DNA from 3 places in the Streptomyces antibioticus genome. Region 1 is predicted to be linked to each of the others. Evidence: riboswitches for the same ligand, from Rfam matches in the RefSeq annotation. Region 1 holds a riboswitch; each other region holds the start of a gene.
What was found. A riboswitch is a leader RNA that binds a small molecule or an ion and turns the genes downstream of it on or off. The one in region 1 is predicted to bind cobalamin.

Region 1 (9,542 bases):
CCGGTCATGTTCGCGGTGAAGACATGGCCGAGGCCGAGGAAGCTGACGGCGTCGATCAGGCCGCTCACCAGGGTGAGGCCGAGGAGGACGGGGACGAGGCGCACGCCCCGCGCCTCGGGGTCCTTCGAGGGCTCCGTGGTCATCCGGTCAGTGGATCACGCGAGGGGGCGGAAACGCCGAAACGGCGGCCCCGGGGGCGGGGGCGCCGTTGTCATGCGTCATGCGTGGTGGTGCTGTGTGGCTGGGTTGGCTCAGTACCAGCCGTGGGACTGCCAGAAGTTCCAGGCGGCGACGGGGCTGCCGTAGCGGGAGTTCATGTAGTCGAGGCCCCACTTGATCTGGGTGGCGGGGTTGGTCTTCCAGTCGGAGCCGGCAGAAGCCATCTTCGAGGCGGGCAGGGCCTGGACCAGGCCGTAGGCGCCGGAAGAGGAGTTCGTGGCCTTGACGTTCCAGCCGCTCTCGTGGCTGACGATGTTGGAGAAGGCCTTGTACTGCGCGGCGTCCGGGATCATCTTGTGCGCGATCGCCTGAGCGCTGGACGCGGACGACGTCGCCGCGTGGGCCGGGGCCGCGGTCATGGCGATGCCGGCGGAGGCAGCGACCAGGGCGACGGCGGTGACGGCCTTCTTCGGGCTGGCGATGCGACGGATGACAGAGACGGACACAGAGAACCTTTTTCTTCGGGGACGTTGCCATCGCTCGCATGCAAGTCACGTGGTGGTGTCTGCATGCGTCGGCGCCGAGGCCCGGGGGCTTGTCGGCGCCGTGCGACGTCATCCAGATAAGCACCCCGGACAGGCGTCCGCAATGACCCCTTTTGCTAGTTGTGGTCGTATTCGCCGACCTGACCGTCTCTGTGAGCTGGCTCTCAATGTGCAGGTCAGAGGCCGTTATGGCATGCTCATGGCGTCCGAAATGTCCTACTGGGATGGTTAGTAGGTGATGTGGGTCATGTGGGGTGCTTCACCGGTCAACGGTCCTCGAACGTGACCGCGGTCTCGAACGCCGCCCGCCGGGTCGCTCTGCGTAGCGCCTTCAGCACGTACGGGCCGAGGGTCAGGGTCAGGACGACCGTCACCAGCGCCCGGCCCAGGTCCCAGCCCAGCGAGGTCGCCACGCAGTACGCGATGAACCGGGCCAGGTTCGCGGGCACCGCCGCGTCCGGGTCGAAGGCGATGTGCGAGGCCAGCGTCCCCATGAAGGGCCAGCCCGCCATGTTCATCGCCGTGCCGTAGGCGAAGGCGGCGAGGAAGCCGTACGCGGCGAGCAGGACGAGTTCCGTACGGCCGCGCAGGCCCGACCGGCCGGGCAGCAGGCCCGCGCCCATCGTGAACCAGCCCATCGCGAGCATCTGGAACGGCATCCAAGGCCCTACCCCGCCCGTGAGCAGGGCGGACGCGAACATCGTCACCGAGCCGAGGACGAAACCGAAGCCCGGTCCGAGGACCCGGCCGCTGAGCACCATCAGGAAGAACATGGGCTCGATGCCGGCCGTACCCGCGCCGATCGGCCGCAGGGCGGCGCCCGTCGCGGCCAGCACGCCCAGCATGGCGACGGCCTTCGCGCCGAGACCGGACTCGGAGATCGTCGCCGCGACCACCGCGACGAGGAGCACCAGCAGGCCCGCGAAGAGCCAGGGCGCGTCCTGGGCGTGGGCGTTCAGGGTGGAGGCGGGCGGGGCGAGGAACGGCCACGTGAACGCGATCACCCCGACCGCGCTGACCAGGGCCAGGGAGAGCAGGGAGCGGGGGCCGAGCCGTACGGCGCTCATGCGAGGGCCTCCCGGACCTGGGCGACGGTGAGCCACTCCTGCGGGGCGAGGATCTTCGTGACCTGCGGCGCGAAGGAGGGGGACGACACGACCACCTCCGCGGTCGGGCCGTCGGCGATCACCTCGCCCTCGGCGAGCAGGACGACCCGGTGGGCCAGCTCGGCGGCGAGTTCCACGTCGTGCGTGGCCAGGACGATCGCGTGTCCGGCCGCGGCCAGCTCCCGCAGTACGGCGACCAGACGGGCCTTCGCCGCGTAGTCCAGGCCGCGGGTCGGCTCGTCGAGGAGGAGCAGCGGTGGGCGGGCGGTCAGGACGACGGCCAGGGCGAGGGTGAGGCGCTGGCCCTCGGAGAGGTCGCGGGGGTGGACGTCGTCCGCGATGCCGGGGAGGAGACCGGAGACCAGGGCGCGGCAGGTGCCGGGTTCCGCCTGCGCGTCCCGGTCGGCGGCCGCGCACTCACCAGCGACCGTGTCGGCGTACAGCAGGTCACGGGGTTCCTGCGGGACGAGACCGACCCGGCGGACCAGGTCCCGGGGCGAGGTGCGGTGCGGGGTGACCCCGCCGACCTCGACCGTCCCGGCGGACGGCTCGACGAGCCCCACCAGGGTGGAGAGCAGGGTGGACTTCCCGGCCCCGTTCCGCCCCATGAGCGCCACGGTCTCCCCGGCGACGAGGGTGAGCCCGATGCGGCGCAGCGCCTGGACGTGGCCTCGGCGGACGGAGAGGGCGTGGACTTCGGCGGCGGGGGGTGCGGGGGTCGCGGGATCTGTGGGGGCGTGCGCCGGCGGCTGCCCGGGGGTCTTGGCCCGGCTGCCGTCCCGGCCGCGACCGGTGAGCTTCCCGAAGAGGCGCCACCGGGGGGCGGCGACGGGGCGGGTCGCGGGCGCAGGGGACGGAGACACGATGGCGGACGGCGTCGGCTCGACGGCTTCGCCGCCGGAGGAGGGGTCGGCGGCAGGGGCGGTGACGGCGGCAGTGGCGGTGACGGCGGCAGGGGTGCCGCCGCTTGCCGGGCCGACGCCGGTGGCCGGGCCGGGGGCGTTGGTCGCGTCGGCGGTGGTGGTCGGGACGCCGGTGGCTCGGGTGTGCTCGCTCACCGGGGTCGGCGGGGTCGCCGGGTCTGCGGGGGTGGCTGGGGCGTCGGCGGATACCGGGGTGGTGCCGGTCGGGTGGGCAGCGGCGGTGGCTGGACCGTCGGCGGTCATCGGATCTGCGGCGATGGCCGGGCTCGCGGTACTCGCTGGGTCCTCGCCGGTTGCCGGGTCTGTGGCGTTGGTCGGGCGGGCGGCCGTCGCCGAGGCGGTGGCGGTGGCGGTGGCCGGGCCTGCGGTGGTTGCTCGGCTGGCGGTGCTTGCCGGGCCCGTGCCGGTCGCCGGAGCCGTGGGGCCCGTGCCGGTCGCCGGAGCCGTGGGAGTGGTCCAGGTGCCGGCCGTCGTAGGGGCTGCCTGGGGCTTCCCGCCGGTCGGGGTCAGGACAGCCAGGCGTTCCCGGAGATCCGTGGCGCGGCGGCGGGCGTCGCGGACTGTGAGGGGGAGCGGGGTCCAGTGGGCCAGGCGGCCCAGGGCCACCACCGGGGGGTAGACCGGGGAGACGGACATCATGTCCGCCGGGGTGCCCAGGAGCGGGGGTGTGCCGGGGGACGGGAGGAGGGCCACCTGGTCGGCGTACTGGAGGACGCGTTCCAGGCGGTGTTCCGCGAGCAGGACTGTCGTACCGAGGTCGTGGACCAGGCGGAGGAGGACGGCGAGGACCTCTTCCGCGGCCGCCGGGTCCAAGGCGGACGTCGGTTCGTCGAGGACGAGGACCCGGGGGTGCGGGGTGAGCACCGAGCCGATCGCCACGCGCTGCTGCTGGCCGCCGGAGAGCGTGGCGATGGGGCGGTCGCGCAGGGCGGCGAGGCCGAGCAGGTCGAGGGTCTCCTCGACGCGGCGGCGCATCACCTCGGGGGCAAGGCCCAGCGACTCCATGCCGTAGGCCAGCTCCTCCTCGACCGTGTCGGTCACGAAGTGGGACAGCGGGTCCTGCCCCACCGTGCCCACGACGTCGGACAGTTCACGCGGCTTGTGGGTGCGGGTGTCCCGCCCGGCGACCGTCACCCGGCCGCGCAGGGTGCCGCCCGTGAAGTGCGGCACGAGCCCGGACACCGTGCCCAGCAGGGTCGACTTGCCGACCCCCGACGGGCCCGCGAGCAGGACGAGTTCGCCCTCGGGGATGGTGAGGTCGACGCCGCGCACGGTCGGCTCGGAGGCGCCGTCGTACGTCACGGAGACGTTCTCGAAGCGGATCACGACGGCTCCTTGGGAGGCGCGGGGGCGAGGAACGCGGGCAGCAGCCCGAGGAGTACGGCCGCCGCGGGCCACACGGGCAGCGTGGGCGCCGTCAGCGGGACGACACCCGGGTGCAGGGCCTCCGGATCGGTGCCGGACGCGACGGTCAGCAGCGCGGCCACCGCGACACCGGACCCGGCGACCAGACACGCGCGGGGCGTCCAGCGGTCCGGACGGTAACGCGTGCGGGGGGAGCGGCGGCCGCCCAGCCGCAGCCCGGCCAGCGCCGCCGTCACACCGGCCAGGAGGAGCGGCAGGCCGTAGTCCGCCCCGGCCGCGGTGAGCAGCCCGTACGTGCCCGCGCAGATGCCGAGCAGACCGCCCAGGGTGAGCGCGGTCGTCGTACGGCGGACGGGGGCGGGGACGTCGGCGGTACGGCCGTACCCGCGCGCGTCCATCGCGGCGGCGAGGGCGACGGAACGCTCCAGCGCGCCCTCCAGGACCGGCAGGCCGACCTGGAGGAGGCCGCGCACCCCGCGGTCCGGACGGCCCCGCAGCCGGCGCGCGGCCCGCAGCCGCTGGACGTCGGCGATCAGGTTCGGCGCGAAGGTGAGCGCCACGACCACGGCCACGCCCGTCTCGTACAGCGCGCCGGGCAGCGCCTTGAGCAGGCGGGACGGGCTCGCGAGGGCGTTCGCGGAGCCCACGCAGACCAGCAGCGTGGCGAGGCGCAGACCGTCGTAGAGGGAGAACAGGACCCCCTCGGCGGTCACCGCGCCGCCCAGCCGGATGCCCTGCGCCCACTCCGGCAACGGGACCTCGGGCAGCGTCACGATCACATGCGTGCCGGGGACCGGGGAGCCCAGCGCGACGACGAACACCAGCCGGATGACGAGGACGGCGAGGGCCAGCTTCAGGAACGCCGAGTAGGAGCGCGCCCAGGGCGTGGGCGGGCGGCAGGTCGTGACGACGTACGCGGAGGTGGCCAGGAGCAGGGCGAGGAGGAGCGGGTTGGTGGTGCGGGTGGCGGCGGTGCCGAGCGCCAGCGCCCACAGCCACCAGGCGGCGGGGTGCAGGGGGGTGCCCTGCGCTCGCACCGGCTCCTGGCGCACCGCCCCGCCGCCGGGGCGGCCGTCGTCAGCCATTCCTCCGCCGCCGTGCCTGCCAGACCGCCGCGCCCGCCAGTACGGCCACGACCGCGCCGCCCGCGATCAGGCCCACGGACGGGCCGGAGCCGTCGTCGTCCCGCTGTTCGCCCTTGGCGGTGGGCGTGCCGTCGGAGGACACCTGCTCCCCGCAGCCCGTCCGGGGGTAGCCCGCGATCGCGCAGAGCATGGCGGAGGTGTCGTAGCGCAGGGGCTTGGCGACCGAGGCGAGGGCCTCGGCCGTGGTCGCGTCGGGGGAGACCCGGGCGCAGGCCGAACGGGCCGCGGGCGGGGTTTCGCCGGACGGGGCGTCCGCCGCCGTACCGAAGTCGATGACCAGGGCGACCCGCTTCGTCCCGTCCTTCGCGGGCGTCCGCGCGCAGATCGCGTCGAACGACGCTGCGCCGCGCGGCTGGTCCGCGTCGGAGGAGTCCGCGCTGACCGCGAACCGGAAACCCTGGACGTCGCCGTCGGAGGGGCGCGCGGTGGACGGCCCCTGGGTGGCGTAGACCCAGCGGTCGCCGGACCGGTCCCAGAAGGACCAGTACCGGTAACCGGCCGCCTGCGCCTGGGCGGGGACCAGGAGCAGCAGCGCCAGCGCCAGGAGCAGGACGCGCGCGGCGGCGCGGCGGCGACAGGGGTGGAGGGATCGCCCGGGCGTCACGACTGCCGCCGCTTCCGGCCGCGGACCATGAGGACGAAGCCGATGGCCGCGCCGACGAGGAGACCGCCGCCGATGGTGTACGCGGGGCTCAGACCCTTGTCGTCGTCCTTCTTCTCGGCGGACGCCGTGCTCTGGTCCTTCTTCTCCACGGCCTTGGGCGCCGGCCCGGTCGCGTTCAGCAGCTTGACCAGGTCCTGTCCGCCGAAGTCCCGGGCGTCGGCGCCCCGGGCCGCGTTCGCGACGAAGACGAGCTGGGCGTAGGCGGCCGGGCCGCTGTCCTTCGCCCACTGCGCGAAGTTGCCCTCCAGCCAGCGCAGGGGCGCCTCGGCCTGGTCGTTCAGGCCGGTGGAGGACAGGGCGACGATCGCGTCGGCGGTGTTGCCGTAGTCGGGCTGGTCCTCGGCGCCGGGCAGCGCGGACGTGAGGTGGCCGTCCTTCGCCATGGCCTCGGCGAGCCAGCCGGCTCCGTTCGCGGCGCCCTTCTCGGGCTCCTTGGAGGCGTCGAAGGCCGTGCAGGCGGCGGGGGAGGCGGAGTCGTCCTGGCGGCTGCCGGTCAGCGGCTCGCCGAGCAGGCCGAGCACGGCCGCCGCGGTCGCGTCCGCGTTGGCCGCCAACTCGCCCTTCTTGCCGGGCTGGTAGGCGAACGCGCCCGCGTCCTTCCCGTCGCACGGCAGGGCGAGCGTGTGCAGGGCGTCGTAGGGGGACTTGCCGCCCTTGCGGAGGTTCGGCACGGTCTCGCCGCCCTGGGCGAGGGCACCGGCGACGACCGAGGTGGAGTTCGCGTCGCTGGCGCCGCCGGGGGTGTAGCCCCAGCCGCCGTCGGCGTTCTGGACGGACTTCAGCCAGGTCACGGCCTTGCGGACCTCGGCGTCGTGGTTGCCGAGCGCGGCCAGTGCCTGGGTCGCGGCGGCCGTGCTGTTGGTGTCCACCATCAGCTTGGCGTCGCAGGGCTTGCCGGCGTCGGCGCGGAACGCGGCGAACGCGCCGTTCGCGCACTGCTGTCCCGCCAGCCAGGCCACCGCCTTGTCGGCCGGGGTCACGCCCACCGACTCCTGGGCGAGCAGGGCGAGCGACTGGCGCCACACGCCGTCGTAGGTCGGGTCGGTGGTGCCGTAGAGGCCGTCGGGTATGGCCACCGACGGGGTGGGCGACGGGGCCGGTGACGAGCTTGCGGCGGCGGCCGGGCCGGCGCCCGCGAGCACGACGGCGGTGGCGGCCAGGGCCGCTGCGCGGTGACGGTACTTCATGATCGGCGGGTGCCTCTCCCGGTGGGGGAGCCAGGCAGCACGGGACACCCCGGCGGCTCGGCTCCGCATTCCTCGACGGTGCCGCGCGACGGCGGGCTCGCCGACGCGCATGAGCCGGTCACGATCCCGTACGCGGCGGTCCGGCTGGCCACGGGGTGGCTTCACGGTTGCGGGTCAGCGCCGGAATTGCACCGGCTTCCCCCCGTACGAGCGTGATACGACGCGGTCACTCTACCCGCAGGTAGCCGGGAGGCTGAGGGGCGGCTGTGCGGCCGGGCGGCTCGGGCGTAGGTTTCGGCGCATGAGTGCGACGGGGAGGGGGCCGGGCGTCCCGGGCAGACTGCTCGGTTCGGGCCGCACGGCCGACGTGTACGAGATCGACGAGGCGTGGGTGCTGCGCCGCGACCGGGCGGGGTACGGGGACGCGGCGGCGGAGGGGGCGCTGATGGCGCACGTCCGCGCGCACGGCTATCCGGCGCCTGCGGTACGGCCGTCGCCCGGTGCGCTCACCGATCTGGTGATGGAGCGGGTGGACGGGCCGACGATGGTGGAGGCGTTCGCGGCCGGTGCGCTGGACCCGGTGGAGGCGGGCGCGCTCCTCGCCCGGTTGCTGCGTGAGCTGCACGCCGTGCCGGGGCTGACCTCGCCCGACGCGCACGTCCTGCATCTCGACCTCCACCCCGAGAACGTCATCCTCTCGGTGGACGGACCCCGGGTCATCGACTGGGCCAACGCGGCGGAGGGCGACCCGGCGCTGGACTGGGGCACCTCGGCGGTGATCCTCGCCCAGGTCGCCGTCTCCGCCGAGCCGGTCGCTGCACCGGCGGGCGAGATGCTGGCGGCGCTGCTCGCGGACCCGTCCGCGCTCACGGGGGAGGGGCTGACGGAGGGCGGCCTGACGGAGGACGGCCTGACGGAGGCGCTGCGGCGGCGGGCGGTGAATCCGACGATGAGCCGGGAGGAGATCGAACTCCTGGGTGCGGCGGGGGAGTTGGTGCGGTCGGTGGCCGGTCTTTAGAGGAGTGGCGCCGGTCCGCCGCTTGGGAGGAACAGCGTGCGGGCCGCGAGGAGCCAGGTGCCGTCGGGGGTGCGGCGGAGGGTGTCCTCGTAGTGGCCGATGCGGATGTCGGGCTCGGTGGCGGGCGGGGCGGGGGGTTCGCTGCGGCGGGGGTCGTTGCGGGGTCCGGCGCCGACGGCGGCCGTACGGTCGTGTTCGACCCGGAAGGTCGTGAAGTACGAGGTCGCCGTCGCCGTGTCCGGGGAGACCACCTCGACGTGCACGGACGACATCAGGCTGCGGGTGTGCCGGTCGGCGGGGCGGGAGTCGAAGTGGGCGCGGAGCGCGGCGCGGCCGGTGATCCGCCGGTCGCCCTCCGGCCAGGTCCAGGTGCCGTCCTCGGTGAACAGCTCGGCCACGGAGGCGGGTTCATCGAGGTCCAGGCTCCGGACGAGGTCGAGGAGCAGGCGCCGGCAGGCTCGTTCGGCGAGGAGCTGCTCGATCGGGTCCATGGGCGATGCCACCAGGGGTGCCGGAACGGGTGCGAGGCGGTGTGCGGCGGTGCGGTTCGGGGCGTTCTGCGGGCACCGTACGGCGCGGGCGTGAACTCGGTGGATCGGCCGTGTGAACGCTGACGGCATCCGTGCCGGACCGTCGGTCAGGCCGCCACGTAGGTCACCGGTTCGCTGCCCGTCACCGCTTCTGCGCGCCCCAGTTTCACCAGGCGCCGCAGATGGGCCTCGGCCTCCGAGACCGCGATGTTCCTCGACCCGTAGGGGATCTGCGCCCAGGGCCGGTTCCACTCCATGCGCTCGGCGAGCTGCCAGGGGGTGAGGGGGGTGGAGAGCAGGGCGAGGAGTCCGGTGAGCCGGTCCTCGTGGTGTGTGAGCAGGTCCCGTACCCGGGCCGGGGCGTCGGTGAACGGGTGCTGGTGGGCCGGGAGGACCTCGGCGGGGGCGAGGCGGCCGACGCGTTCGAGGGAGTCGAGGTAGTCGCCGAGCGGGTCGGTGACGGTGGCGTCGTCGGGATCCTCGTACAGGCCGATGTGCGGGGTGATCTCGGGCAGCACATGGTCTCCGGAGAACAGCCGCCCATGGCCCGGCAGTCCACCCGGGTGCTCCTCCTCCAGGTGGAGACAGACATGGCCGGGGGTGTGCCCGGGGGTCCAGATCGCCCGCAGGCGGCGTCCGGGCAGGTCGAGCAGTTCACCGGGGACGATCTCCCGGTCGGGCAGGGCGGGGGCGAACCCGGGCAGGGCGCGGCGGGCGGTCCGCAGCGGCGCGACATGCTCCTCGGGGGCACCGGCGGCGGTGAGCTTGTTCGCCATGTACGTGTACCAGTGCTCGGGCCGCGTCTCCCGGGTCCGCCGCACGATCGAGGCGTCGGCGGCATGCATCGCCACCCAGGCCCCGGACGCCTCCCGCACCTTGCCGGAGAGCCCGTGGTGATCG
Region 2 (9,542 bases), 5.0 Mb from region 1:
CACGAGGCGTCGGAGGCGGCGTGACGGGCTGCGGCACGGGCGCCGCACGGGGCCGATCGCCCGCCGGGCGCTCGGGGCCGGGTGCGTGTGCGTGTACCAGATCGTCACGACACCGGTAGGCCGGGCGCACCGTACGGCCACCGGGTCGCCAGGGAAGGACGGGGGCTGTGAACGGCGTCGGGTGGCCCCGAACGGCAGACCCACTACCGGCGCCGGACCGCGACGGCGCGAGCCCCTCACGGCGGGGAAACGGCCACCGGGCCGACCGGGAGCGGCGGGGGCTGTGAACGGCGTCGCGTCGACCCCGAACTGCGGGGCCTGTGGCCGGCGTTGAGTCACTTGGGAACGGCGGGGCCGTTGCCGGCGCCGGACCGCGACGGCGCGAGCCCCTCACGGCGGGGGAACGGCCGCCGGGTCGCCCGGGAACGGCGACGGCTGTGAACGGCGTCGCGTCGACCCCGAACTGCGCGGCCTGTGGCCGGAGTTGAGTCGCCCGGAAACGGCGGGGCTGTGAACGGTGTCGGTAGGGCCGTCTGCGCCGACTAGGCGATCTCGACGCTCAGTTGGAAGCCCAGTTCCGCGAAGCCCAGGGAGGCGGCGACCCGTCGGGAGGCGGCGCGTCGTGCCCGCCACTGCGGCAGCAGCCCGGCGGCGAGGGCGTGGGCGACCGCCGCCGAGCCCGTCACCCGCGCCAGCCCTCGCCCCCGCGCCGCGGGCGCGGTCAGGACGCAGACATGAGCCGCCCGGCCGGGCCAGGTCCGGTAACCGGCGGCGGCCACCACCTGCCCGTGCTCACGGATCACGAACGCAGGCGACGTGATGTCGCCCAGCGCCGCCTCACCGGCGTCCTCGTCGCCCGCCGACTCCTCCAGCCTCAGCAACTCCGGGTGACCGCACGGGACTTGCCCCATCGACAGCGCGCCCGGCTCCACCGGAAGGAAACCCTCGCGGGCCACGTACGCCAGCGCCGCCGGGCCGAGCCTCCTCGCGCCGGGCAGTACATCCCCGACGGCGGTGGGATCCGCGACGGCCGCCACCGGGAGTCGCGCCAGCCCCTCATGAACGATCGCCGCGGTGCGCTCGGTCGGCGCGGTCACGATCGCCGATCCGCCCAGGGCCACCACCCCGACCCAGCCGGCCGGGCACAGCCCCGATTCCGGGGAGACCGCCACCTCCGCACCGCCTGCCTGCGGGAACGACACCGGCACCCGGGCCAGGCCCTCCCACAGCCCACGCGCTCTGACCAGCAACGCATCCATCAGCCTGGTCCCCCGATCACTCCCCCGGCCACGACGCGGGGTCCCACAGGGACGCGCGGCGCAGCGACTGCGGGCAGTGCAGGAAGATCTCGTCGATCTCCAGGAGCACCGCGAGCTGCGGGCGGCGGCCGCGGTCGGCGAGGGCGTCGAAGAAGGGGGCGTCCGTCAGGATGCGGGCCCGGCCGTTGACGCGGAGTACTTCCTTGCCGCCGGGGACGAGGTAGAGCAGGCCCGCGTGCGGGTTCTCCAGGATGTTGTGGAGGCTGTCGGCCCTGCGATTGCCCGGCCGGTCCGGCAGGGCGAGCGTCGAGGGGCCGACGACGTGCGTGAAGCCGGGCCCGTCGCCGCGCGGCGAGACGTCGCAGTTGCCGCGGCTGTCGGAGGTCGCGAGGAGACAGAACGGCGAGCGGGCGACGATGTCCCGGTCGGCGTCGGTGAGATGCCGGTGCACCTTGTCGATCACGATGGGGTGCGGCTCCCCCAGCAGTTCGCGCAGTTCCGCCGCCGAGCCCAGTTCGACGTATCCGTTCGCCGGTGACAGCGCCGCCGTATCGATCATCTGGGACAAGCCGACTCCCGGGAGAACTGAAAGGAATACCAGCACACTATCCGATCTTAGGTTCGCCTAACCTAAGCGCGACCGCCGGTGCGACATGGCGGGACCGGACCCCCCCGGCATAGCCTGGGACGACGGCGACGAAGGGGTGAGCGCGGTGAACGCCTCCGACCAGGGCCGGCAGCGGCGGGGACCCCAGGTGGGTCCGACCCCCGCGGGCGAGCCGGACTTCCATCCGTACCACCACCCGGCCGCGGGCTGGGGGGCCGCGAAGAGCGTGAGCAAGGTCCTGGTGCGCGAGCACGCCCTGCTCGACGGCCCCCGCGCGATCATGCGGATGAACCACGAGGGCGACGGCTTCGACTGTCCCGGCTGCGCCTGGCCGGACGACACCAAGGGGCTGCACCTCGACATCTGCGAGAACGGCATCAAACACGTCACGTGGGAGATGACCGGCAAGCGGGTCGACCGGACGTTCTTCGCCGAGCACTCCGTCACGGAGCTGTCCGGCTGGAGCGACTTCGCCCTGGAGGACCAGGGCCGGCTGACCGAACCGATGGTCTACGACCCGGAGTCGGACCACTACGTCCCGACCACCTGGCACGACGCGTTCGAACTGGTCGGCCGCACCCTGCGCTCGCTCGACGACCCGAACCAGGCGTCCTTCTACACCTCGGGCCGCCTCGGCAACGAGGCCACCTTCCTCTACCAGTTGATGGTCCGCGAACTCGGCACGAACAACCTGCCGGACTGCTCCAACATGTGCCACGAGGCGAGCGGCCGCGCTCTCGACGCGTCCCTGGGCACCGGAAAGGGCACCGTCGACCTCAAGGACTGGGAGAGCACGGACGCGTTGTTCATCATGGGCGTCAACGCGGCCTCGAACGCGCCCAGGATGCTCACCGCGCTCGCCGAGGCGTACCACCGGGGCGCCCAGATCGTGCACATCAACCCCCTGGTGGAGGCGGCCGCCACCCGCACGATCGTGCCGCACGACTTCCTGGACATGGCCCTGTTCAAGACGACGAGGACGAGCACGTTCAACATCCAGCCGCGCATCGGCGGCGACATGGCCCTGCTGCGCGGCATGGCCAAGGCAGTCCTCGAACAGGCGAAGACCGATCCGAAGGCGCTGGACCAGGAGTTCATCGAGCGGCACACGGCGTACTTCGACGCCTACCGGACGGTGTGCGAGGACACCTCCTGGGAGGAGATCGAACGGCAGTCCGGCGTCAGCCGGGCGGACATCCTGCACGCGGCGCAGGTGTACCGGGAGGCCGACCGCAGCATCATCAGCTGGTGCCTGGGCGTCAGCCAGCACGAGCACGGCGTCGACACCGTACGCGAGATCGTCAACCTCCTTCTGCTGCGCGGCAATCTGGGCCGCGAGGGCGCGGGACCCTCCCCGGTGCGCGGGCACAGCAACGTCCAGGGCAACCGCACCTGCGGCATCGACCACCGGCCCGGTACGGAGTTCCTGGACCGGCTGGCCGAGGTGTGCGGGATCGACCCGCCGCGCAAGCACGGCCTCGACACCGTCAACACCATCCAGGCGATGCACCGCGGCGACGTGAAGGTGTTCGTCGGCATGGGCGGCAACTTCGCGCTCGCCGCGCCCGACACCCCGTACACCTATGAGGCGCTGCGCTCCTGCGAGTTGACCGCGCAGGTCAGCACCACGCTGAACCGCAGCCATCTGGTCCACGGCCGGCAGGCGGTCATCCTGCCGTGTCTGGGCCGGACCGAGAAGGACCACCAACGCGGCGGCATCCAGGCCACCTCGGTCGAGGACTCGATGAGCATGGTCCATCTGTCGGTGGGCATGAAGCGCCCCGCCTCCAAGCATCTGCTCTCCGAGCCCGCCATCATCGCCGGCATGGCCCGCGCCGCCCTCCCGGACAGCGGCACGCCCTGGGACTGGTACGTCGAGGACTACGACCGTATCCGCGACACCATGGCCCAGGTCCTGGACGGCTTCGAGGACTGCAACCGCCGGGTGCGGCTGCCGCTCGGCTTCCGTATCAAGCAGCCGGCGCGCGAACTGGTCTTCCGCACGCCGTCGGGCCTCGCCGAGTTCTCCGCGGCCCCGCTGCCCGACGTCGTCCCCGAACCCGGCACCCTCGCCCTGGGCACGATGCGCTCCCACGACCAGTGGAACACCACGATCTACTCCGACAACGACCGCTATCGGGGCGTCAAGAACCTCCGCACGCTCGTCTTCATGAACAAGGACGACATGCGGGACCGCGCCATCGCCGAGTTCGACCCGGTCGACATCGTCAGCACCGCCAAGGACGGCAGCGAACGCCGCCTCGACGGCTACCTGGCCATCCCGTACGACATCCCGCGGGGCTGCGCGGCCGGTTACATGCCGGAGATGAACGTGCTGTGCGCGATCAGCGACTACAGCGAGCAGAGCGACCAGCCGCTGATGAAGCACCTGAAGGTGACGATCACCCGGTCCTGACGGCCGGCCTGCTCTCAGGTCAGCGCGTCCGCCACCAGTGCGGCGGCCCGGGCAACGAGTTGATTGTCCGTGGGACCCTCGGGGGCGTACTTGGTCGACAGCACGGACAGCACGATCGGCGGCCGACCGGGGGGCCATACGACCCCCACGTCGTTGGCGACGCCGTACGCCGCGCCTCCCCCGGTCTTGTCCGCGAGCGTCCAGTCGGCGGGCAGACCGGCCCTGAAGCGGGCGGTGTTGGTGGTGTTGGCGACCAGCCAGCCCGTCAGCAGCTCACGGTCCGCGCGCGGCAGGACCCCGCCGAGCAGGAGCCGTGCGTAGGTCCTGCCGATGGCGCGGGGGCTGGTGATGTCGGTCCGGCGCCACGGTTCCGCCGTGTTCAGCTCGGGCTCCCACCGGTCGAGCCGGGTCGTCGGGTCGCCGAGCGAGCGGGCGAACCGGGTGATCGCGGTCGGTCCGCCCAGCTCGCGCAGGAGCAGATTGCCCGCGCCGTTGTCGCTGTGCGAGACGGTGGCGGCGCACAGTTCGGCGACGGTCATCCCGGCGGCCACGTTCTCGTCGGTGCCCGTGATCGGCGCGTACCCGGAGGCGGTGACGTACTCCTCGGTGTAGCGGATCCGGCGGGCGAGGTACTCCCCGTCGCGGTCGAGATCCCTTAACACGGCTGCCGCGGCGAGGGTCTTGAACACCGAGCACAGCGGGAACCGCTCGTTCGCGCGGTACGCCAGCGTCCGTCCGGTGGCCGTGTCGTGGGCGTAGACGCCGAGGCGGGCCGCGTACCGGCGTTCGAGGGCGTGGAAGCGCCGGCCGAGGCGTGTTCCGGCGGTCGTCGAGGCGTGCGCGGCGGTCGTGTCGGTCGTGTCGGTCGTGGAGGCTTGTGCGGAACCCGGCAGGGCGGTGGCGAGGGCCGCTCCGGCGCCGAGGGTGAGTGCCGCGCGGCGGCCGTGGCGTGCCATCGGGGCCGCCTGGGCCGCCGGGATCGGGTCGTTCCGGTCCATGGTGTCCGTCCTCGTGTCGTCGTGATCTTCCTGTCGTCGGGAGGGACGCCCGGGGCGGGTGGGTCGGTTTCGTCCGGTCGGGGGCACGCGGCGGCCGGGGGTTTCACGCGGACGACGGCACCGCGTAGGGTGGCCCGCGTAGCTGGTTCGCCCCGTCCGCCAGGCGGGAGCGTCGTAAGAGGGAACCCGGTGGGAATCCGGGACTGCCCCGCAGCGGTGAGTGGGAACGACCGCCGTCATACGCACTGGGCCCGACGAACAGGGTCTGGGAAGCGACGGCCAGTAGGTGACCTCCGACGGCCGGAGGACGCGCCCACGAGTCCGAAGACCTGCCAACTGCCCGTGCGTGAAGCACTCACGCGCGGACATCCCGGTGACCTCGAGGGCGGGTCGGCGCACACATCGTACGGACGGCCGTGGGCCGCTGCCGTACGGTCTGTCACCCCTTCGCGCTCTCGTCCCGTCGCCGGGATCTCAGGGATCAGTCTCGCGAAGGAGATCTCCGTGACCACCAAGCCCGCAGCCGCGGCAGCACGGGCCACCGTGTACGGCTACCCCCGTCAGGGGCAGAGCCGGGAACTGAAGAAGGCGATCGAGGGCCACTGGAAGGGCCGCGTCACCGCCGACTTCCTCCGGGAGACCGCCGCCGGACTCCGCCGGAGCAACTGGCGGCAGCTCGCCGCCGCCGGCGTCGACGAGGTCCCGACGGGGGACTTCTCGTACTACGACCACGTCCTCGACACGACCGTGATGGTGGGCGCGATCCCCGAACGGCACCGCGCCGCCGTCGAAGCGGACGCGCTGGGCGGCTACTTCGCGATGGCCCGCGGCACCCAGGACGTGGCGCCGCTGGAGATGACCAAGTGGTTCGACACCAACTACCACTATCTGGTGCCCGAGTTGGGCCCGGACACGGTCTTCACGGCCGACTCCGCCAAGCAGGTCGCCGAGTTGGAGGAGGCCCATGCCCTCGGGCTCACGGCCAGGCCGGTTCTCGTCGGTCCCGTCACCTATCTGCTGCTGTCGAAGCCCGCACCCGGTGTGCCGGCGGACTTCGACCCGCTGACCCTCCTGGACCGGCTGCTGCCCGTGTACGCCGAGGTCCTCGCCGATCTGCGTGCCGCCGGGGCCGGTTGGGTGCAGCTCGACGAACCGGCCCTGGTGCAGGACCGCACCCCGGCCGAACTCAACGCCGCGGCCCGCGCCTACCGCGACCTCGGCGCCCTCACCGACCGTCCGAAACTGCTCGTGGCCTCCTACTTCGACCGGCTCGGCGAGGCCCTGCCCGTGCTGGCCAAGGCCCCGGTGGAGGGGCTGGCGCTGGACTTCACCGAGCGGGCGGCCGCCAACCTGGACGCACTGGCCGCCGTCGGCGGGCTGCCCGGGAAGCGGCTGGTCGCCGGTGTGGTGAACGGCCGCAACATCTGGGTCAACGACCTCTCCGCGTCGCTCACCACGCTGGGTACGTTGCTCGGTCTGGCCGACCGGGTCGACGTGGCCGCGTCCTGCTCCCTGCTCCATGTGCCGCTCGACGCCGCCGCCGAGCGGGACATCGACCCGCAGATCCTGCGCTGGCTGGCCTTCGCCCGTCAGAAGACCGCGGAGGTCGTCACCCTCGCCAAGGGCCTCACCCGCGGCACCGGCGCCATCGCGGCCCAACTCGCCGCCAACAAGGTCGACTTGGCCTCCCGCGCAAACTCCCCGATCACCCGTGACCCGGCGGTCCGGGCCCGCGCCGAGGCCGTCACCGACGCGGACACCCGCCGCGCCCAGCCCTACCCCGAACGCGCCACGGCCCAACGCGCCCACCTGGGCCTGCCGTTGCTGCCGACCACCACCATCGGCTCCTTCCCGCAGACCGCCGAACTGCGCACCGCACGCGCCGATCTGCGCGCCGGACGCATCGACACGGGGGCCTACGAGGAGCGCATCAGGACGGAGATCCAGGAGGTGCTGGCCTTCCAGGAGAAGGCCGGTCTCGACGTCCTCGTGCACGGCGAGCCCGAACGCAACGACATGGTCCAGTACTTCGCCGAACAGCTCACCGGCTATCTGGCCACGCAGCACGGCTGGGTCCAGTCCTACGGCACCCGTTACGTCCGTCCGCCGATCCTCGCCGGGGACATTTCCCGCCCCGAGCCGATGACCGTGCGCTGGACGGCCTACGCCCAGTCCCTCGCCTCACGCCCCGTCAAGGGCATGCTCACCGGGCCGGTCACCATGCTCGCCTGGTCCTTCGTCCGCGACGACCAGCCCCTCGGCGATACCGCCCGGCAGGTCGCCCTCGCGCTGCGCGACGAGGTCAACGACCTCGAGACGGCCGGGACTTCGGTCATCCAGGTCGACGAGCCCGCCCTGCGCGAGACGCTGCCCCTGCGGGCGGCCGACCACACGGCGTACCTGGCCTGGGCCACCGAGGCGTTCCGTCTCACCACGGCCGGGGTGCGCCCGGACACCCAGATCCACACCCACATGTGCTACGCCGAGTTCGGCGACATCGTCCAGGCCATCGACGACCTCGACGCGGACGTCATCAGCCTCGAAGCGGCCCGCTCCCATATGCAGGTCGCCCGCGAACTCGCCGCCCACGGCTATCCGCGCGAGGCGGGCCCGGGTGTCTACGACATCCACTCCCCGCGGGTGCCGAGCGCGGAGGAGGCGGCAGATCTGCTGCGCACGGGGTTGCGGGCCATCCCCGCCGAACGTCTCTGGGTCAACCCCGACTGCGGCCTCAAGACCCGCGCCTGGCCGGAAACCCGCACGTCCCTGGAGAACCTGGTCACGGCGGCCCGCACGGTCCGCGCGGAACTGAACGGTTCCTGATCCTCACGGCCGATTGACGGGGCCGGCCGGGGGCAGGCGTGCGACGCGCCTCGCCTCCGGCCGGTCAGGGGCAGGACTCGCCGAACTTCACGGCCGTGAACTCCACGGGCTGCCCGTTCAGTTCGGCACCGGCCTTCGGGCTCTGGGTGCAGACCTGCCAGTTCGACTCCAGGAACACGAACCGGTCGTCGGCGGACGCGTCCTCCACGGTGATCGAGGTGCCGGAGTCGAGCGCCGCGCGGGCGACCTTCACGGACTTGCCCTTGAAGTCGGGCATCGTCCCGTCGGCCTTCGCGGGAGCGGTCCGGTCCTTGGCGGGGCAGGTCTCGTCCAGCTTGACCGCGCCGAAGTCGAGTTCGGTGTCCGTCGCCACGGTCCGGCCGGCGGCGACGCTCTGCGAGCAGACCTTCCAGTTCCGGTCGAACGCCTGCATCCGGCCGCGGCCGAGGGCGTCGTGCGAGGTCAGACTGTAGAAGCCGACCTCCTGAGCGGCGTCCTGGGCGGACTGGAGCCCCATACCGACGAACCGCGGAACGGCGTGCTTCTCGACATCGCCCTTGCCGTCAGGACCGGCGCTGGCCGGGGACGTGGCGGTACGCGAAGCACTGGGAGTCGCCGAACCGACGGCGTCGCCGCCCTTGCCGCTCTCCTTGTCGTCCAGGGCCGACCCGATACCGCCGATGACGAGGACTCCCGCCACGATTCCGCCGATGACCTTCCAGTTGGCCATGTCCGCCCCTCTTGGTGATGCTGCGCAAACTGCGATGGTCCCACGAACACGTCCGAAGGTGGCCCGGTGCGTCGCGCCGATGTGGGGTGCGTGCAGGATGGGTCCATGAGCGTAGTCAAGATCAACGTACTGACCGTCCCGGCGGAACAGCGGGAGACCCTGGAGAAGCGGTTCGCCGCACGCGCCCACGCCGTCGAGAACTCGGACGGCTTCGAGTGGTTCGAGCTGCTCCGCCCGGTCGAGGGCACGGACACCTACCTCGTCTACACACGCTGGCGCGACGAGGAGTCGTTCCAGGCGTGGTTGGAGGGCCCGATGAAGGCGGCCCACCGCGGCGGCGGCGCGTCAGACGGCGAACGCCCACAGCCGGCGGCCTCGGCCTCCACCCTGTGGTCCTTCGAGGTCGTCCAACAGGCGGCCCCGAAGCCCGCCGAGCAGTAGCCCGGCCCCGGCCGGCGGCGGCGCTCTCCGGACTGCCGCCGCCCGGCCACGGCTCAGCTCCGCCAACGGGCCCGCACCACACCGTCGCCGTCGGGCAGAACGGCGGTGAGAAGGGGGACGCGTTCGTCGGCGTAAACGGACAGAAGCGTCGCGGCGGTGGCGGCGGACATCCGCACGGCCAGCTCGGCGAACCCGCTCTCGTCGACGACCGCGTTCCTGATCCGCCCGTCCGGCTCCTGCCAGACACCTTCCACGAGACCGTCGGCGG
Region 3 (9,542 bases), 600 kb from region 1:
GCGGGGCGCGCCGAGGTCGCCCCGGTAGGAGAGGGCGAGGACCGGGAAGCGGCGGCTGTGCAGGAAGCCCATGAGGTTCAGGGCGTGCTCGCGGGTGGCGGCGAGGCCGTGCACGGCGATCACCCAGGTGCGCCGGTCGCCGGGCACGAACCAGGCGGGCAGCGGGCCCAGCTCGCCGGGCACGTCGACGTCGGCGTGGTCGAGGCCGAGGGCGGCGCTCGGGTTGCCGACGTACAGGTTGGGGGTGAGCCACACGGCGTCCCCGGGGCTCAGGCTGCCGTGCGTGACGCTTTCGAGCCGCCGTACGACGGTGTCGGCGGAGCCGGCAGCCTGCGGCAGCACGGGGCCGACGACCGCGTGGGAGCCGTCGCCCGCGAGCCCGTAGGTGCCGGGGCGCAGGCTGGCCAGATGGCGGGTGAGGGCGATCTGGCCGGCGGCGGTGCCGTGCACGGTGAGCCGGGGTTCGGTGGGCAGGGGCCGCCCGGGCGGCGCCTTCAGCGCGGCGTCGCTGGCGAGCCGCCCGGCGGCGACACTGACGGCGCCGGCGGCCAGGGCTGCGGTGACGGCAGCGGCCGTCGCGGTGACAGTGCGCACCCGTCCAGTGTCCTGGCCAATCCTCTTGGCGGCCAGTGGAGGGGCCCCAGGGGGTCGGGTCAGCCCGGCTGGCCGTAGTTGCGGAGGCGGGTGCCCGCTTCCGTGATCTGGGACTCCGTCAGGAGGGACGGGGTGTGGTGGGGGACCGAGGACGCCTTGAGCCAGAGGCTGCACATCCATTCGAGCTGGGCGGTGCGGTCGTAGGCCTGGTCGAGGGTGGTGCCGTGGGTGAGGGTGCCGTGGTTGCGGAGGAGGCAGCCGGTGCGTCCTTCGAGGGCGCGCAGGACGTTCTCGGCCAGCTCCGGGGTGCCGTAGGGCGCGTAGGGGGCGACGCGGACCGGGCCGCCGAGGGCGCCCGTCATGTAGTGGACGGGCGGGAGTTCGAGGACGAGCGTGGAGACGGCGGTGGCGTGGACGGCGTGCGTGTGGACGACGGCGCGGGCGTCGGTGGTGGCGTACACGGCGAGGTGCATGGGCAGTTCGCTGGTCGGGACGAGGGTGCCGAGCACCTGCCGGCCGGTGAGGTCGACGCCGGTGACGTCGTCCGGGGTGAGCCGGTCGTAGGGCACGCCCGACGGGGTGACGAGTACGGTGTCGCCGACTCGGACGGAGACGTTGCCCGAGGTGCCGACGACGAGGCCGTCCGCGACCGTGCGGCGGGCCGCCGCCACCAGGGCCTCCCAGGCGTCCGTCTCCTCGGGGAGCGGGTCCCGCCGACGCTGTTCGTACCGCTGCTCAGCCATGCCCCGATCCTGCCAGCGCACGGCCTCCCATCGCATACAACGGCGGCCGGATCACGCATCGTGGACCACCCGCTACGGGCCGCCGCGACAGGGGGTGACGACCCCCGGATGTGGACACCGCAGTGACCGCCTCAGTTCACCTTCCGTTCACCCAGGTTGCCTACGGTCAGCCGACCAATGACTTCGAAAGATTGCCTGGGTAAATGGAAAACTTCTCGCTGATCCTCGCGATTGTGGTGGTCACCGCACTCGCGTTCGATTTCACGAATGGTTTTCACGACACCGCCAACGCGATGGCCACCACCATCTCGACCGGTGCGCTCAAGCCCAAGGTCGCGGTGGCCATGTCCGCCGTGCTGAACCTTGTGGGCGCTTTCCTCTCCGTGGAGGTCGCCAACACGATCTCCAAGGGTCTCGTCGACGAGACCGGCATCCGTCCCGAGGTCATCTTCGCCGCCCTGGTCGGCGCGATCCTCTGGAACCTGCTGACCTGGCTGGTGGGCCTGCCCTCCAGCTCCTCCCACGCCCTCATGGGCGGTCTGATCGGCGCCACCATCGCCTCCGCCGACATGGGCGCGGTCCACGGTGACGTCCTGGTCACCAAGGTCCTGATCCCGGCGATCGCGGCCCCGCTGGTCGCGGGCGTCGCGGCGATGCTCGCCACCCGGCTCTCCTACCGCCTGGGCAGGAAGGCCGACGGCAAGGCCGCCGAGAAGGGCTACCGCGCCGGCCAGATCGCCTCCGCGGGCCTGGTCTCCCTGGCCCACGGCACCAACGACGCCCAGAAGACGATGGGCATCATCACCCTGGCCCTGGTGGCCGGCGGTGCCGTCGCCCCCGACTCCGACCCGCCGCTGTGGGTCATCCTCACCGCCGGTCTGGCCATCGCGCTCGGCACCTACCTCGGCGGCTGGCGCATCATCCGCACCATGGGCAAGGGCCTCACCGACCTCCAGCCGCAGCAGGGCTTCGCCGCCCAGACCAGCGCCGCGACGGTCATCCTGGCCTCCTCCCACCTGGGCTTCTCCCTCTCCACCACGCACTCGGTCTCCGGTTCCGTGATGGGCGCGGGCCTCGGCCGCAAGGGCGGGGTGGTCCGCTGGTCCACCGCGACCCGGATGTTCGTCGCCTGGGGCCTCACGCTCCCGGCCGCCGCCCTGGTGGGCGCGCTCGCCGAGTACGTCACCGGCTTCGGCGCCTGGGGCACGGCGGTGGTCGCGGTCTTCCTGGTCGCCTCCAGCGCCGCCATCTGGAAGATCTCCCGCCGCGAGCACGTCGACCACACCAACGTCAACGACCATCCGGACGAGCCGGCCGGTGTCGTCACCACCGCCATCGCCGCGGTGACTCCGCCGCCCACCGCCGCGATGACCGAGACGGTGCCCGAGCCGGTCTCCGAGACCCTGACCGCCACGATCGCCTCCCCGGCGGCCGAGCCGGCGGCCTCGCCCGCCCCCACGGCCTGAGCGCCATCCGCCCGGATACGCAGGAACGCGAAGGAACAGCATCCCTATGAAGATCGACTGGGCAGCCCTGGGCTCCGTCTTCGGCGTCAGCCTCGTGGTCACCGTGGCCCTCGTGGGCCTCTTCACCCTCGGCATCATGGCCCTCTCCCACCGCGAACGGGCCACCGCGCAGGGCGGCTCCGCCACCCTCGCCCTGACCGGCGCGTACGCCTGCTTCGCGGCGTGCACGGCCGCGGTGGCCTACGGGATCTCGCTGATCGTGGCCTGAGGCCACGACGACCGTCCCCGGGTGCGCCCGGTCCGGCCCCTTCCCGGGGTCCCGGACCGGGCGCGCCTTCGTGTGCGGCCCGGTCCGCGTACGGGCGGTGTGGGGTTCTGCACACTCTCCCCCCGCAGGTCAACGGCAAGTTGACGGCCCTTCGGGGCCCGTGGTGGACTGCCGGGGCCAGCTACGGCGGCAGAAGAGGAAGCCGGTGCGAATCCGGCGCGGTCCCGCCACTGTCACCGGGGTAGTAACCCCCGGGAGCCAGGAACTCTCACCGCCGGTCTCGTCGAACCAGGGCGCGGACACCCTGAGTGAGGACATATCGCCATGCGCGCTCGGTCGTTGAGGTACCGCACCAGGCCCCTGCCCGGCCGCACGGCCGGCTGAGCCGGTGCGTGCCGACCGCGTCCACGCGTACGGCGCCGCTCTCGGCCTCCTCGGCGACCTGCTGCTCGGCGATCCCCGCCGGGGCCATCCGGTCGCCGGATTCGGGCGGGCCGCCGGTGCCGTCGAGCGCGTGCTGTGGCGCGACCACCGGGGCTGGGGCGCCCTGCACACCCTGGTGTGCGCCGGGGGCGCCGTAGCGCTCGGGGCCGCCGCCTCGCGCGCCGTCCGCTCCTCCCCCGCCGGGTCCGTCGCCCTCACCGCCGCCGCCACCTGGGCCGTCGTCGGCGGCACCTCCCTCGCGCGCGAGGCGCGGGCCGTCGGCCACGCCCTGGAGACCGGGGACGTCGACGCGGCGCGGGCCCGGCTGCCGCATCTGTGCGGGCGCGACCCGCAGGCCCTGGACGCCGACGGGATCGTCCGCGCCGTGGTCGAGTCCGTCGCCGAGAACACCTCCGACGCCGTCACCGGGGCCCTGGTGTGGGGGGCGGCCGCCGGGGTGCCCGGGCTGCTCGGGTTCCGGGCCGTCAACACGCTGGACGCCATGGTCGGGCACCGCTCACCGCGCCATCTGCGCTTCGGGTGGACGTCCGCGCGCCTGGACGACCTCGCCGGCTGGCCGGGGGCGCGGCTCACCGCCGTCCTCGCCGTCCTCGCGGGGGACGATCCGCGGGGGGCCGTGCGGGCCTGGCGCGACGACGCCCACCGGCATCCCAGTCCCAACGCCGGGCCCGTGGAGGCGTCCTTCGCGGGGGCGCTCGGGGTGCGGCTCGGCGGGACGCTGTCGTACGGGGGCCGGGTCGAACACCGGCCGGTGCTGAACCAGAAGGGGCGTTCCGTGGAGGTCAAGGACATCGAGCGGGCGGTACGGCTGTCCCGCCGGGTCGCGCTGCTCGCGCTCGGCGTCACCGTCGCCGGGCGGGCCGCCGCCGCGCGGGTGCGGGGGCGGGCGTCATGACGGGCGGGGGGCTGCTCGTCGCCGGGACCACGTCCGACGCGGGCAAGAGCGTCGTCACGGCCGGGATCTGCCGGTGGCTGGTGCGGCAGGGGGTGAAGGTCGCGCCCTTCAAGGCGCAGAACATGTCCCTGAACTCCTTCGTGACGAAGGAGGGCGCCGAGATCGGGCGGGCCCAGGCCATGCAGGCGCAGGCGTGCCGGATCGAGCCGAGCGCGCTGATGAACCCGGTGCTGCTCAAGCCCGGCGGGGAGCGCAGCAGTCAGGTCGTGCTGCTCGGCAAGCCGGTCGGCGAGATGAGCGCGCGCGGCTACCACGGGGGCCGTCAGCAGCGGCTCCTCGGGACGGTCGTCGACTGTCTGGCCGAGCTGCGCAGCACCTACGACGCGGTGATCTGCGAGGGGGCGGGCAGCCCCGCCGAGATCAACCTGCGGCGCACCGACATCGTGAACATGGGCATCGCGCGCAGCGCCCGGCTGCCGGTGCTGGTGGTCGGCGACATCGACCGCGGCGGCGTCTTCGCCTCCTTCTTCGGCACCGTCGCGCTGCTGTCGCCGGAGGACCAGGAGCTGGTGGCCGGGTTCCTCGTCAACAAGTTCCGCGGGGACGTCAGCCTGCTGGAGCCGGGGCTCGACATGCTGCACGGGCTCACCGGGCGCCGCACCTACGGGGTGCTGCCCTTCCGGCACGGGCTCGGGATCGACGAGGAGGACGGTCTGCGGGTGTCGCTGCGCGGCACCGTGCGCGAGTCCACCGTCGCGCCGCCGGTCGGCGAGGACGTGCTGCGGGTCGCCGTGTGCGCGATCCCGCTGATGTCCAACTTCACGGACGTGGACGCGCTGGCCGCCGAGCCCGGTGTCGTCGTGCGGTTCGTGGACCGGCCCGAGGAGCTGGCCGACGCCGATCTCGTCGTCGTCCCCGGCACCCGGGGGACCGTGCGGGCGCTGGAGTGGCTGCGCGAGCGCGGGCTCGCCGACGCCCTCGCCCGGCGGGCGGCCGAGGGGCGGCCCGTGCTCGGGATCTGCGGCGGCTTCCAGATCCTCGGCGAGCACATCGAGGACGACGTCGAGAGCCGCCGCGGGCGGGTCGACGGGCTCGGACTGCTGCCGGTCCGGGTGCGGTTCGCCCCGGAGAAGACCCTCACCCGGCCGGTCGGCGAGGCCCTCGGCGAGCGGGTCGAGGGGTACGAGATCCATCACGGGGTCGCCACCGTGACCGGCGGGGAGCCCTTCCTCGACGGGTGCCGGGCGGGCTCGGTGTGGGGCACGCACTGGCACGGTTCGCTGGAGTCGGACGGCTTCCGGCGGGCCTTTCTGCGCGAGGTGGCCGCCGCCGCGGGCCGCCGGTTCGTGCCGGCCGCCGACACCTCCTTCGCCGCGCTGCGCGAGGAACAGCTCGACCGGCTCGGCGATCTGATCGAACAGCACGCGGACACGGACGCGTTGTGGCGGCTCGTCGAGTCGGGCGCGCCGCCGGGACTTCCCTTCGTGCCACCGGGGGCGCCCGCGTGAACACCGTGCCGTCCCACGGGAACACCGTGCCGTCCCGTCCGCCCGTCCCGTCCGCCCGTCCCGCGTCCGGAGCCGGCCGGCGACCTGGAGGAGAACCAGTGACCACCCCCTTCCCATTCACGGCCGTCGTCGGCCAGGACGATCTGCGGCTCGCGCTGCTGCTGAACGCCGTGTCACCGGCGGTCGGCGGGGTGCTGGTGCGCGGGGAGAAGGGCACCGCGAAGAGCACCGCCGTGCGGGCGCTCTCGGCGCTGATGCCCGCCCTCGACGTGGTCTCCGGCTGCCGCTTCTCCTGCGACCCCGCCGCCCCCGACCCCGGCTGCCCGGACGGGCCGCACGAGACGGGGGTGTCCGAGACCCGTCCGGCGCGGATGGTGGAGCTGCCGGTGGGCGCCTCGGAGGACCGGCTGGTCGGCGCCCTGGACATCGAACGGGCGCTGGCCGAGGGCGTGAAGGCGTTCGAGCCGGGCCTGCTGGCCGACGCGCACCGCGGGATCCTCTACGTCGACGAGGTCAACCTGCTCCACGACCATCTGGTCGACCTGCTGCTGGACGCGGCGGCGATGGGTGCCTCGTACGTGGAGCGCGAGGGCGTCTCCGTACGGCACGCCGCCCGGTTCCTGCTCGTCGGGACCATGAACCCCGAAGAGGGCGAGCTGCGGCCGCAGTTGCTCGACCGGTTCGGGCTGACGGTGGAGGTGGCCGCCTCGCGCGAACCCGACCAGCGGGTGGAGGTCGTGCGGCGCCGGCTGGCCTACGACGACTATCCGGCCGGTTTCTCGGCCCGGTGGGCGGACGAGGAGGCCGCCGTACGGGAGCGGATCACGGCCGCGCGGGAGCTGCTGCCGTCGGTGCGGCTGGGCGACGGGGCGCTGCGGCAGATCGCGGCGACCTGTGCCGCCTTCGAGGTGGACGGCATGCGCGCCGACATCGTGATGGCCCGTACGGCGACCGCGCTGGCCGCCTGGGCCGGGCGCACGGACGTGCTCGCCGAGGACGTGCGGCAGGCGGCGCTGCTCGCGCTGCCGCACCGGCGCCGGCGCAATCCGTTCGACGCGCCGGGGCTCGACGAGGACCGGCTGGACCGGACGCTGGAGGAGTTCGCGGGCGACGACGAGGATCCCGAGCCCGACCCGGACACGGATCCCGACACGGATCCCGGTGGGCCCGACGACGGTGGCGGGGGCGGGGGTCCGGCCCCGGACGCCGGGGGGCCCGACGACGCGGCCGGGGCCGACGCCGGGGCGCCGCCCGAGGCCGGTGCGGGCGGGCAGCCCGAGGACTCCCCCGGTGCCGGTGCGGGCTCTGGCGAGCGGTCCGCCGTACGGGCCGCCGAACCGTTCCGTACGAAGGTGCTCAGCGTGCCCGGGATCGGTGAGGGTGCCGCCGGGCGGCGCTCGCGGGCGCGGACCGAGCACGGGCGCACCACCGGCGCGCGCCGGCCGCGGGGTGCCCTGACCAAGCTGCATCTGGCGGCGACCGTGCTGGCGGCCGCGCCGCACCAGCGGGCGCGGGGGCGGTCCGGGCGGGGCCTGGTGGTGCGCCGGGACGATCTGCGGCAGGCGACCCGGGAGGGGCGCGAGGGCAACCTCGTGCTGTTCGCCGTGGACGCCTCCGGGTCGATGGCGGCCCGGCAGCGGATGAGCGCCGTGAAGGGCGCCGTCCTCTCGCTGCTGCTGGACGCCTACCAACGGCGGGACAAGGTGGGCCTGGTGACCTTCCGGGGGTCGGCGGCCGAGGTGGCGCTGCCGCCCACGTCCTCGGTGGACGCCGCCGCCGTACGGCTGGAGTCGCTGCCCACCGGGGGGCGCACCCCGCTGGCCGCCGGGCTGCTGCGGGCGCACGACGTGCTGCGGGTGGAGCGGCTCCGGGATCCGGCGCGCCGGGCGCTGCTGGTGGTCGTGACCGACGGGCGGGCGACCGGCGGTCCCGATCCGGTCGCGCTCGCCGGGCGGGCGGCCCGGCTGTTCGCCGCCGAGGGCGTCGCCTCCGTCGTCGTGGACTGCGAGTCGGGGCCGGTGCGGCTCGGGCTCGCGGGGCGGCTCGCGGGTGAGCTGGGCGGGACGGCGGTGACACTGGACGAGCTGCGGGCGGAGTCGATCGCCGGGCTGGTCCGGAACGTACAGGGAGCCTCCGTGGCTCCGTCTGCTTCGACTTCGAGGAGGGCCGCGTAGTGCCGCAGGGACAGCCGAGTGTCGTGCCGGACGACGGGCTGACGACCCGTCAGCGCCGTAACCGTGCACTGGTGTTGGTGCACACGGGGATCGGCAAGGGCAAGTCGACCGCCGCGTTCGGGCTCGCGCTGCGGGCCTGGAACCAGGGCTGGCCGATCGGGGTGTTCCAGTTCGTCAAGTCGGCGAAGTGGAAGGTCGGCGAGGAGAACGCGCTGCGGGTGCTGGGCGCCAGCGGCGAGGGCGGCACCGTCGACTGGCACAAGATGGGCGAGGGCTGGTCGTGGGTGCAGCGCGACGGCCAGATGGACAACGAGGAGAAGGCCCGCGAGGGCTGGGAGCAGGTCAAGCGCGACCTGGCGGCCGAGACGTACAAGCTGTACGTGCTCGACGAGTTCGCGTACCCGATGCACTGGGGGTGGGTGGACCCGGACGAGGTGGTGTCCGTGCTGCGGGACCGGCCCGGCACCCAGCACGTGGTGATCACCGGGCGGAACGCCCCCGGGCAGATCGTCGACCTCGCCGACCTCGTCACCGACATGTCCAAGGTCAAGCACCCGATGGACGCCGGGCAGAAGGGCCAGCGAGGCATCGAGTGGTGACGCCGTGCTGACCGCCCCGTCTTCTCCGTCCTCCTCGTCCTCCGTGCCCCGGCTGGTCGTCGCCGCGCCGTCCTCCGGCAGCGGCAAGACGACCGTCGCCACCGGGCTGATGGCCGCGTTCGCCGCGCGGGGGCTCGCCGTGTCCCCGCACAAGGTCGGGCCCGACTACATCGACCCCGGGTACCACGCGCTCGCCACCGGGCGGGTGGGGCGCAATCTCGACGCGTATCTGTGCGGGCCCGAGCTGATCGGCCCGCTGTTCGCGCACGGCGCGGCCGGGTGCGAACTCGCCGTGGTCGAGGGCGTGATGGGGATGTTCGACGGGGCGGCGGGGCAGGGGGAGCTGGCGTCCACCGCGCATGTGGCGAAGCTGCTGCGGGCGCCGGTGGTGCTGGTGGTGGACGCCTCGTCGCAGTCGCGGTCGGTGGCGGCGCTGGTGCACGGTTTCGCGTCCTGGGATCCGCAGGCGCGGCTCGCGGGCGTGATCCTGAACAAGGTCGCCTCGGACCGGCACGAGGAGCTGCTGCGGGACGCGCTGGACGAGGCCGGGGTACCGGTGTTCGGGGTGCTGCGGCGGGCCCCGCAGGTGGACACGCCGTCCCGGCATCTGGGGCTGGTGCCGGTCGCCGAGCGGCGGGCGGCGGCGGTCGACGCGGTCGCGGCGATGGCGGCGCAGGTCGAGCGGGGCTGCGATCTGGAGGGGCTGATGGCGCTGGCCCGGACGGCGGGGCCGCTGCCGGACGCGGCCTGGGCGCCGCCGTCCGGCCCGCCGGTGACGGGGCGGCGTCCGGTGGTCGCGGTCGCCGGCGGGCCCGCGTTCACCTTCTCCTACGCCGAGCACACCGAACTGC

Region 2: linked by a shared signal. The riboswitch ahead of metE (5-methyltetrahydropteroyltriglutamate--homocysteine S-methyltransferase) and the one ahead of AFM16_RS12260 (SCO2321 family membrane protein) in region 1 are both predicted to bind cobalamin.
Region 3: linked by a shared signal. The riboswitch ahead of AFM16_RS09650 (cobalamin biosynthesis protein) and the one ahead of AFM16_RS12260 (SCO2321 family membrane protein) in region 1 are both predicted to bind cobalamin.

The regions. Positions count from the first base shown of each region.
Region 1 covers NZ_CM007717.1:2,760,269-2,769,810, reverse strand. Annotated here, with positions in the region: gene AFM16_RS12290 (YoaK family protein) at 1-143, opposite strand, end outside; gene AFM16_RS12285 (aggregation-promoting factor C-terminal-like domain-containing protein) at 252-665, opposite strand; gene AFM16_RS12280 (ECF transporter S component) at 971-1,771, opposite strand; gene AFM16_RS39970 (ABC transporter ATP-binding protein) at 1,768-4,059, opposite strand; gene AFM16_RS12270 (energy-coupling factor transporter transmembrane component T) at 4,056-5,183, opposite strand; gene AFM16_RS12265 (SCO2322 family protein) at 5,176-5,847, opposite strand; gene AFM16_RS12260 (SCO2321 family membrane protein) at 5,844-7,094, opposite strand; cobalamin riboswitch at 7,230-7,349, opposite strand; gene AFM16_RS12255 (phosphotransferase) at 7,396-8,112, shown strand; gene AFM16_RS12250 (nuclear transport factor 2 family protein) at 8,109-8,603, opposite strand; gene AFM16_RS12245 (Strvi_7410 family MBL fold metallo-hydrolase) at 8,750-9,542, opposite strand, start outside.
Region 2 covers NZ_CM007717.1:7,742,436-7,751,977, reverse strand. Annotated here, with positions in the region: gene AFM16_RS35010 (siderophore-interacting protein) at 1-24, shown strand, start outside; gene AFM16_RS35005 (GNAT family N-acetyltransferase) at 543-1,259, opposite strand; gene AFM16_RS35000 (MSMEG_1061 family FMN-dependent PPOX-type flavoprotein) at 1,276-1,818, opposite strand; gene AFM16_RS34995 (FdhF/YdeP family oxidoreductase) at 1,913-4,282, shown strand; gene bla (class A beta-lactamase) at 4,297-5,280, opposite strand; cobalamin riboswitch at 5,407-5,631, shown strand; gene metE (5-methyltetrahydropteroyltriglutamate--homocysteine S-methyltransferase) at 5,785-8,103, shown strand; gene AFM16_RS34980 (PASTA domain-containing protein) at 8,168-8,833, opposite strand; gene AFM16_RS34975 (antibiotic biosynthesis monooxygenase family protein) at 8,939-9,274, shown strand; gene AFM16_RS34970 (RNA-binding protein) at 9,328-9,542, opposite strand, start outside.
Region 3 covers NZ_CM007717.1:2,159,453-2,168,994, forward strand. Annotated here, with positions in the region: gene AFM16_RS09630 (alpha/beta hydrolase) at 1-594, opposite strand, end outside; gene AFM16_RS09635 (class II aldolase/adducin family protein) at 654-1,337, opposite strand; gene AFM16_RS09640 (inorganic phosphate transporter) at 1,541-2,803, shown strand; gene AFM16_RS09645 (hypothetical protein) at 2,850-3,071, shown strand; cobalamin riboswitch at 3,219-3,358, shown strand; gene AFM16_RS09650 (cobalamin biosynthesis protein) at 3,460-4,410, shown strand; gene AFM16_RS09655 (cobyric acid synthase) at 4,407-5,918, shown strand; gene AFM16_RS09660 (putative cobaltochelatase) at 6,017-8,092, shown strand; gene cobO (cob(I)yrinic acid a,c-diamide adenosyltransferase) at 8,092-8,691, shown strand; gene AFM16_RS09670 (cobyrinic acid a,c-diamide synthase CobB) at 8,696-9,542, shown strand, end outside.